DNA from 4 places in the Terrabacter ginsenosidimutans genome. Region 4 is predicted to be linked to each of the others. Evidence: riboswitches for the same ligand, from Rfam matches in the RefSeq annotation. Region 4 holds a riboswitch; each other region holds the start of a gene.
What was found. A riboswitch is a leader RNA that binds a small molecule or an ion and turns the genes downstream of it on or off. The one in region 4 is predicted to bind cyclic di-AMP.

Region 1 (2,191 bases), 740 kb from region 4:
CGGCGAGGGCGTTCATCTCGATGATCGTCACCTGGTTGCCGTTGACCGCGGTCACCCACGCGACGTGGCCGACGCTCGAGGAGCCGTGGACGCCGGGCTGCATGACGAGGATCGAGCGGGTGCGCGGCGTGCTGGTCACGGTGTAGCCAGCGGACGCAGCGCCGGAGGCCCAGGCCATCGCGTTGCCGGTCCAGCCGCCGGGGTAGTAGCCCTCGGACTGGTACCACTTGTTCAGGGCGCCCCACGTGCACTGGCCGGCGGTGGCCCAGTTGGAGGAGGCGCGCATGCCGGACGAGGCGCTCGGCACGGAGGCGTTCACGCTCACCTTGGCCGACGAGGTGCTCGCCGTCAGGGTCTTGCGCGTCAGGTCGCGCGAGGCGCGCGCAGCGGCGGCCTTGCGGTCAGCGGCAGCCTTCGTGGCGGCGGCGCGCTCGGTCTTGACCTGGACGTCCTCGATGACCTGCGGCTTGGGCTTGGCGACGCGCTGGGCGACGGCCTGCTGCACCGCGGGGGCGTAGCCGATCTTCGACAGCGCGGTCGATGCGGCCGGAGCAGCAGCGGTCGCGGGGCCGACGGCAGCCGGGGCCGCGGACTCGGCGCCGGCAGCAGCGACGTTGCCCGAGTTGGGGGTCAGGGTGTCGGCACTCGCCGGGTTGGCGAAGGTGGCGACGAGGCCACCGGTGGCGGCGACGACAGCGCCCGCCTTCATGGCCGGCTGAGCCGACTCACGGGCGAGCAGCTTGAGCTCGTTGAGGGGATTGTGGCGACCTGGCGCACGGTGGCGGCCGCGGGTGTTCTCAATGTTCACGCGTTTGTACCTCTCCGCGCCTACGAAGTTAGCTGTCGGGTTCGGGCGGAAAGGTGCCCGGTCTGCCCCCACCGCGCGAGCGTTCGCGTGGCGGGTGCGGTCTTCACCCCAAGGGCGTCCGAAGTCGTTGCGCCGGACGCCCGGAGAAACGTGTGGTTCCTCCGCTCCTGTCACAAGGTTTGATCTCTCTCGTCAGGCGGTGACAGGACTAGGCGGTCCACCTCACGAGAGTCCGACCAGGTAGCCGGACTCCCGGAAGAGTAGACGACAGAACTGGCAAATGTCACGCCACGGTAACGGCGGCGCGTAGGGGGAGACCTGAATGTCTGTTTTCAGCGCCTATACCAACGCTTTACCTGCGGCTGGGTGTGACCGGAGTCACAGCTGACGGGCGCCAGCCACCCGCCCCTCGCGGGTAGTCCGCCGGGCGCTCAGCTCGCGTTCGTCAGGTGGCCGAAGACGACGACGTTGTCGCGGTACTCGTTGCGGCTGTCGGTGGGCCCCCCACACGTCACGAGGCGGATCTCCGCCTTGGTGAAGTCGCCCTTGTAGACGAGCTCGGTCGGGAAATGCGCCTTGTTGTAGGCCGCGACCCGGTCGACGGTGAAGGTCAGGTGCGAGCCGTCCCGGCGCGAGACCCTGACGACGTCGCCCGCCCTGACCCGGCGCAGCTCGTGGAAGATCCCCGGCACCCCGGAAGGAGTGTCGACGTGGGCCGCCAGCACCGAGGGGCCGAGCTGCCCCGGCGTGGGGCCGGCGTCGTAGAGCCCGACCTCCTGCGCCGTGCCCGGCACCGAGATCGTGCCGTCGCGCTGGACGCTGAGCGGCACGAAGTGCCGGGACCGCACCCCGATCGAGGGGATCTCGATCGAGGTCGGCTCGGAGGCCTCGAGGAAGTCCCCGATGCTGCCGTTCCCGGCGGCGCCCCGGTCGGCCCCGGGACTCGACGTCGCGCTCTGACGTGGCGGCGTCGACGAGGCGCCTGAACCGGATGGGGTGGCGGGACCGGGCGGGCTGGACATCTGCGAGATGGGGGGCACCCGGCCCGCCGCGGGCTGCGGCGAGCCGGGTGTCCCTCTGAGCCCGAGCACGAGCGCGACGATCCCGACGACGACCAGGACGGCCGTGACCGCGACGGCCGCCGCCACGGCCGCACGCCCGTGGCGACGGACGTGGCCGGCCGGCCGGTCGCCGTCGGGAGACTGCGTGGGCTCAGGCATGTGAGGGCCTCGGTCGCTCAGGCGCGCGAACGCGCGCGACGAGCCGCGAAGGCGCCGGTACCGGCCGCAGCGAGAAGGGCCCCGCCACCGACGAGCATGAGGGCCTCGTTCTGGCCACCGCTCTTGAGGCTGTCAGCCGCGAGGCCGCCGCCGGTGTGCATGC
Region 2 (2,191 bases), on a different contig from region 4:
GCGCACCATCTTCGAGCTCGAGGAGGAGGGCATCGTCCCCCTGCGCGCGCGCATCGCGGAGCGTCTCGGTCACTCGGGTCCCACCGTGTCGCAGACCGTGGCGCGGATGGAGCGCGACGGCCTCGTCGCCGTGTCGGGCGACCGCCACCTCGAGCTGTCCGACCACGGGCGCCTGCTCGCCACGCGGGTCATGCGCAAGCACCGGCTGGCCGAGCGCCTGCTCGTCGACGTCATCGGGCTCGAGTGGGAGTACGCCCACGACGAGGCCTGCCGCTGGGAGCACGTGATGTCCGAGAAGGTCGAGCGCAAGATCCTCGGTCTCATCGGCGAGGGCCTCGAGTCCCCCTACGGCAACCCCATCCCCGGGCTCGACGAGCTGGGCGTGCGCCAGGACGCCGACTTCCTCACCGGTCTCACCACCCTCACCGCAGCGGTGGGGGAGGCCCCCGCGGTCGTGACGATCCGCCGGATCGGAGAGCCCGTGCAGGTCGACCCCGAGGCGCTCGCGCTGCTGACGAGCGCCGGCGTCGTGCCCGGCGCGCGGGTCGAGGTCGTGCGCGACGGTGGCCGTGTCGTCGCGGTTCGTGAGGGCAGCGAGCGCTCGACAGGCGTCTCACTGCCTGACGACGTGGCCGTCCACGTCTTCTGTCAGGCTGCCTGAACACTCTGTATTCGTCAGGGTCTGCCCCGGTTGGTGGGGCCCTTTTGTCATGCTTCGCCAGCCTCTGCGGGGCCCCCGGAAAAATCTTTGACTTCCGGGAACTCGGAGGTGACAAGGCAGATCGACTTGGGTACGGTGGGCGAACTTGCTCTCCCCGTCGAGCGAGTGCCCCGGGTCGGACCGCCTAGTCCTGCCATCGACCTGAGGCTCAGCACGAACCGCATGGCAGGAGCGGGGGAACCACTTTCTCCGGGCGTCGAGAGACGCCCTCGGGGTGAAGCCCTCCGTGGACCGAACCTGGTCCGAGCGAAGGCCGGGCAGTACCTCCAGCCCGAACCCGACAGCTCACCTCGTAGGCGTCGAGAGGTCTATCTGTGGCTCAGAACGTTTCCGGGCGCCACCGCGCCCCCGGTCGATTCAACGCGATCGCCGAGCTCAAGACGATCGCCAAGGAGTCTGCTCAGCCCGCTGTGAAGGGCGCCGCGGTCGTGGCGGCCTCCGGTGGCCTGATCGCCTCGTTCGCCGGCACGGCGAACGCAGCTGACGGCTCGAGCAGCGTCGTCGCCGGCCCCGCGGCCGTCGGCCCCGCCGTCGGCACGCTCAAGGCCGGCAACGCCCTCTCGGCCATCGGCTTCGCGACACCCGGGCTCAAGCAGGCCAAGGTCAAGCCGGTCGTCATCGAGGACATCGTCGTCAAGGCGGACCGCGCCGAGAAGGCCGCCGCCGACAAGGCGGCCGCCGACCGCAAGGCCGCCTCGCAGCGCGTCTCCCGCTCGGCCGCCCGCCCCGCCCTCAACGTCGCGCCCGCCCCGAGCGCCAGCGGCATCGTCGGCATCGCGCAGTCCTTCTTCGGCGTCCCGTACGTCTACGGCGGCTCGTCGCCGTCGGGCTTCGACTGCTCCGGCTTCACCTCCTACGTCTACCGCCAGGCCGGGATCTCCATCCCGCGCACCGCGTCGGCGCAGCAGGCGGCAGCGACCCGCGTCAGCAACCCGAGCCCCGGTGACCTCGTCTTCTTCGGTTCGCCGGCCTACCACGTGGGCATCTACGTCAGCCCGGGCCGGATGATCGACGCCCAGCGCACCGGCACCGTGATCGGCAACCACTCGATCTGGACCACCCCGTCGGGCTACGGCCGCTTCTGAGCCGTCACCTCTCACGCCTTGCCGTTGCGCCCCCACCGACTCCGGTGGGGGCGCAACGCTTTCCCGGGGGCGGTGCGGGCCGTGGTTGACTGAGTCGATGACCGATCAGCGTGCTGCCGAGTCCACGACCCTCATCGAGCTCGACCTCTGGAGCGACCTGGTCTGCCCCTACTCGTGGGTCGCCAAGCGGCGCGTCGAGGCGGCGGTCGCGGCGTTCGAACGCCCGCACGACGTCACCGTGCGGCTGCGGTCGTTCGAGCTGGACCCTGACGTCGCCGTCGGGGGAGCGGTGCCCGTCAGCGAGCACCTGTCCGTGCGGCACGGTGGGGACGTGGGGACCGGACGCCTCATGAACGCCAAGGCCAGCGAGGTCGCCGAGGCCGAC
Region 3 (2,191 bases), on a different contig from region 4:
CGTCGAGACCCCGTCGTGGTGAGGTCCGGCTCGAAGGCGGGCCGGCGCACGTCGACCGCCTCGATGCACGGGCCCTCCCCCAGGCTGAACTGCAGCTCCTCGAGCCGTTGGGCGTTGTGCCCGGACCAGGCAGCCGCGCTGCCGGCACCCGGCTGCCCGGCTGTCAGGCTCAGACCCGCACCGCTCGCAGGAACCTCGCGCACGGCCACGGAGCAGAGGCTGTTCAGGCTGCTGATGAGGCCCGGCGAGTGTCCCCTCGCGGGCGGCTCGCAATCGACCATCTGGCTCAGTGCGGCGAGTCGGTCGACGCGGCTCGCGTCGTCGGACTGCCAGTCGCCGTGAGCGCGTCCGTACTCACCCCGGTTGTCATCCATCACTGGAGCGGGTCCCGCAGATGCCGCCTCGTGTGCCCATGGTTCACGCCCTCGCTCGCTAGACCAGCTGGTCTGAGATGCGCTGACCCACACGCTGCCAGCCCTGAGCGCCGGGGGAGATCGGCAACTGCAGTCTCTCGAAATCGATACGTCCAGTCTACGCCAAACGGGAGCACAGGGACCGCGTCGTGACCGCGTTCCCTGCGCTCCCGCCTGGTCCGATCGAGCCGGGATCCCCTCGTCCCGCAACACCCGAGTCGACCACCGCCAGGGTCAGCGCACCCTCCCCGCCACCCAGCGCGACGTCCAGAGCTTCGACAGCTGGACGCGCTGGCCAGGCCTCGGCGAGTGCCAGATCTTGCCGTGGCCGGCATAGATGCCCACGTGGTAGGCGCGGCCGCCGGACATGAAGAAGACGAGGTCGCCGGGCCGGAGGCTGGCCTTGGCGATGCGCATCGTCTTCAGTCGCTGGGCGTTGGCAGTGCGCGGCAGCGAGACGTGCAGCCTCTTCTTGTAGATGTAGTAGACGAGCCCGGAGCAGTCGAAGGACGACGGCCCAGCGCCGCCCCAGCGATAGGGCTTGCCCTTCTGGGCGGCCGCGATCCTGACGGCCTTGAGCCCGCGCGGGATGGCTATGGACGCCGGGGTGACGTAGGCGACGGGTTTCGCTGCCAGGTTCACCGACGCTCGGGCCGGGAGGGCCGAGGCGGCTGATGCTGCCGGTGCACTCGGCGCGGAGGCTGTCGGGGCCGGCGAGGTGCCGACAGTCCCGACCAGCAGTGCTGCGGTCACAAGTGGCGCTATTGCCATGGACTGCAAGGAAATTCGACGTGCAGAAGTAGAAGCGGACATGGGTTGGTCCTTCCCACGCCTGTGAGGTGAGCTGTCGGGTTCGGGCGGAAGTTGCCCGGCCGCAGATGCGGCTTCACCCCAAGGACCGGCAGGCCGGTCCGAAGGTGGGTCCCCCACTCCTGTCCGTCATTGCTTGGCTGCCCCACCGGTGGACAGGATTCGGCGTCCGGCGGGCCGTCCGGGGGAGACCCCGGACGATGAACATTCATCGAATGTGACAGAGAAGGTCACGAAAGCATCGCGGTAGGACAAATTCTGGCAATGTTTGCCACGTCAAATGAGAGCGAACCGGGGCAGACGGTGCCTGACCGGGACAGGCCGCCGGTTAATGGGTGGACCGTTCCGGTCGGATCGACGCATCATGGACGCCGCTCCGCTCGGGAGCAGGTCGATCGTCGGCGGGGAGGCCCGCGGAGAGGTGGGGGCCATCATGGCCTGCTCAGCGGACACGGTCCGACGCCATCTCCCCCACCCTGGCTGACCGGGCCATCCGGTCATGCCGACCGACAGGAACAGACCGTGAAACCCCTGACAGAGAACGAGATTCGCGCCTCCTTCGTCAACACCTCCCGACGCGAGGCCAAGCAGGCGAGCCTCCCACCAGACCTCGAGAACCTCGACTGGGAGACGCTCGACGTCCTCGGCTGGGTCGACCGCAGCAACCCCCAACGGGCGTATGCCGTGGTCCCCGTCGACGACGCACCCGTCGGCTTCGTCCTGCGGGCCTCGGAGCGCACGCGCAAGGCGAGCACGATGTGCGCCTGGTGCGAGGACGTGTTCGCGACGAGCGAGGTGTCCCTCTTCGTCGCCAGGCGGGCGGGCGCCGCGGGCCGCGAGGGCAACAGCCTCGGCACGCTCGTCCACGCCGACTTCCGCTGTTCGGCGCACGTGCGGCGGCTGCCGAACAGCATGGAGGGCGGCCTCGATCCGCTCGCGCTCGTCGAGCGCCGCGTCGAGGAGCTGCG
Region 4 (2,191 bases):
GCTGGCCGCGGCCGGCGCCGCCTGGATCGGCGCCCTCATGGCGTGGCCCGGCATCGCCATCGTCGTCTTGGCGGCCCTCTCCGTGCTGGCTCGCGCCACCGACCGCTCCGTCACGGCCCTCGTGATGAGGCGCTACGACTTCGGGCGTCGGCGAAGCGACGTGCCGTTCGCCGTCGTCTCCAGCCCCTGGCACCTCGTCGTCGGCATCATCGCGACCGCGGTGGGGCTGCTGCTGCCGGTGGCCGTCGCGCTGGCCGGGATCTTCGCCGGGGCTCTCCTGCTGGCCGGCACGCAGGGGACCGACCTCGGCCCCGGCACGCCGATCACCCTGGCGGTCGGCGGGGTCCTCGGCCTGCTCATGCTGTGGTGGGGGCCGGGTGGCGCCTCCCTCCGGCGGGGGTCGCGCTCGATCGCGCGCAGCCTGGTGCCCGCGGGGGTCGCGTCACAGGTCGTGGCGGGACTCCTCGTCGTCCTTGGCGTCGCAGCTGCTCTCGTGGCGCTGCAGCAGGGCGCGAGCCTCACCTGGAGCCCCTTCTCCGGCAACCCGTTCGGAGCCTGACCGGCCCGCCTGCGTCAGACAGGCCGGCCCCACGTGTCGTGTCCGCGGTGCCGGTTGGGCCACTGTGCGTGTCGTCGAGGAGGTCTGTGCGCGTCCTGTGCGAGGTAGCGCATCGCCCCCGAGATCGGCTGGGAAAAAGATCACGGAAGTGTCTCGACTTGGGTTGTGCGGGGTTGAAACCTCACGTACCGTCAGTGCTCGGCGGCACCCGACCCTCGGGTCGGAGCGGGAGCTGTAGCACTGGCTCCCGGGTCGCTTCGTCGCGTCCGGCTCCACACGAACGCTCCCACAACTTCACATGGACACCCATTGAATCCGTTCCCTGAGCGCGCCGAGCCTCGCCAGCCAGGGATGTAGCCCACACCCGTGGGCCGGGCGAGGACGGGGGACCCAGTGTGGCCAGTGAGTGCATGTGTGTCGAAGCACGTGTCAAAGAGGACGAGATCTGGCCTGGGGGTGAAGTCGCATCTGCGACAGGGCACCTGACGCCCCAACCCGACAGCTAACCCCGCAGGCGCGCGTCAGGAAGGAATCACCCATGCAGTACATGTCCAAGCATGCTGTGGCCAGGAAGACCTCGGTCAAGCAGCGCCTTGCGGGAGTCGGAATCGCTGGAGCCGCCACCATCGTCGGTGGCATCACCACGGCAGGGTCGGCCAAGGCCGCCTCCGTCTGGGACTCGGTCGCCTCGTGCGAGTCGGGCGGCAACTGGCACATCAACACCGGCAACGGCTACTACGGCGGCCTGCAGTTCAGCTCGAGCACGTGGCGCGGCTTCGGTGGCGGCGCCTACGCCTCCCGTGCCGACCTCGCCTCCAAGGCCGAGCAGATCGCGATCGCGCAGCGCGTGCTCGCCTCGCAGGGACCCGGCGCCTGGCCCGTCTGCTCCAAGCGTGCCGGCCTGACCCGCTCCAACGGCGGGGCCACGACGACGGCCGTCTCGCGGTCGACGACGCGCACCGCCATCGCGGCCAAGAAGCCGTCGGCGACCAAGCCGGTGGCCAAGAAGAAGACGGTCTCGAAGAAGAAGACCTACGCGACCAAGCCGGCGACGACCAACACGGCCAAGGGCGCCAAGATCACCGTCCGCAACGGTGACACCCTCGGCAAGCTCGCCGCGCGCTACCACGTGGCCGGCGGCTGGAAGGCCCTGTGGAAGGCCAACGGGGCCCGGGTCACGAACCCGAATCTCATCTTCGTGGGTCAGACGCTGCGTCTTCCGTGAGTTCCTGATACAACTGAGCCGGACGGCCTCGCGCGACCAACCCCTGGGTTGCGCGGGGCCGTTCTCTCGTTCCCCGTTCCACCGGTTTGGGCGTATGCCGTCGGGCTCGGTTACGCTTTCGCCCGTCCACGGCTTGCGGCCGAGGACGTGCTGGCGTGGCGCAATTGGTAGCGCACCTGTCTTGTAAACAGGCGGTTAGGGGTTCGAGTCCCCTCGCCAGCTCTCTGCTCAGGCGGGTTCATGGTGCTCCTGACCTGCGGTTTCGCCGCCGTGAGGCAGGGCGGACAGCCCGTCGACAGGACGAGCCCAGCAATCGGGGCTTAGCGGCAGGGAGGTCTCCCCGCGACTTCTTGCCTGAGACTCCGAGGGCCGGGAACGGCGGCTGAACAGGCCGTTTGATGGAGCCT

Region 1: it holds a riboswitch for cyclic di-AMP, as region 4 does, so the genes downstream of both, ABD831_RS04685 (CHAP domain-containing protein) here and ABD831_RS01330 (transglycosylase family protein) in region 4, are expected to answer to the same signal.
Region 2: it holds a riboswitch for cyclic di-AMP, as region 4 does, so the genes downstream of both, ABD831_RS16520 (C40 family peptidase) here and ABD831_RS01330 (transglycosylase family protein) in region 4, are expected to answer to the same signal.
Region 3: it holds a riboswitch for cyclic di-AMP, as region 4 does, so the genes downstream of both, ABD831_RS11710 (C40 family peptidase) here and ABD831_RS01330 (transglycosylase family protein) in region 4, are expected to answer to the same signal.

What each region holds. Positions count from the first base shown of each region.
Region 1 is NZ_BAABDC010000001.1:1,005,760-1,007,950, reverse strand. Features, by position in the region: gene ABD831_RS04685 (CHAP domain-containing protein) at 1-808, opposite strand, end outside; cyclic di-AMP (ydaO/yuaA leader) riboswitch at 814-1,003, opposite strand; gene ABD831_RS04680 (sortase domain-containing protein) at 1,240-2,028, opposite strand; gene ABD831_RS04675 (hypothetical protein) at 2,046-2,191, opposite strand, start outside.
Region 2 is NZ_BAABDC010000006.1:11,257-13,447, reverse strand. Features, by position in the region: gene ABD831_RS16525 (iron-dependent transcriptional repressor DtxR) at 1-661, shown strand, start outside; cyclic di-AMP (ydaO/yuaA leader) riboswitch at 868-1,032, shown strand; gene ABD831_RS16520 (C40 family peptidase) at 1,036-1,806, shown strand; gene ABD831_RS16515 (DsbA family oxidoreductase) at 1,904-2,191, shown strand, end outside.
Region 3 is NZ_BAABDC010000003.1:300,119-302,309, reverse strand. Features, by position in the region: gene ABD831_RS11715 (GAF and ANTAR domain-containing protein) at 1-374, opposite strand, end outside; gene ABD831_RS11710 (C40 family peptidase) at 648-1,055, opposite strand; cyclic di-AMP (ydaO/yuaA leader) riboswitch at 1,234-1,391, opposite strand; gene ABD831_RS11705 (FBP domain-containing protein) at 1,746-2,191, shown strand, end outside.
Region 4 is NZ_BAABDC010000001.1:261,064-263,254, reverse strand. Features, by position in the region: gene ABD831_RS01335 (serine/threonine-protein kinase) at 1-559, shown strand, start outside; cyclic di-AMP (ydaO/yuaA leader) riboswitch at 905-1,093, shown strand; gene ABD831_RS01330 (transglycosylase family protein) at 1,098-1,784, shown strand; tRNA gene ABD831_RS01325 (tRNA-Thr) at 1,934-2,006, shown strand; gene ABD831_RS01320 (sialidase family protein) at 2,191-2,191, opposite strand, start outside.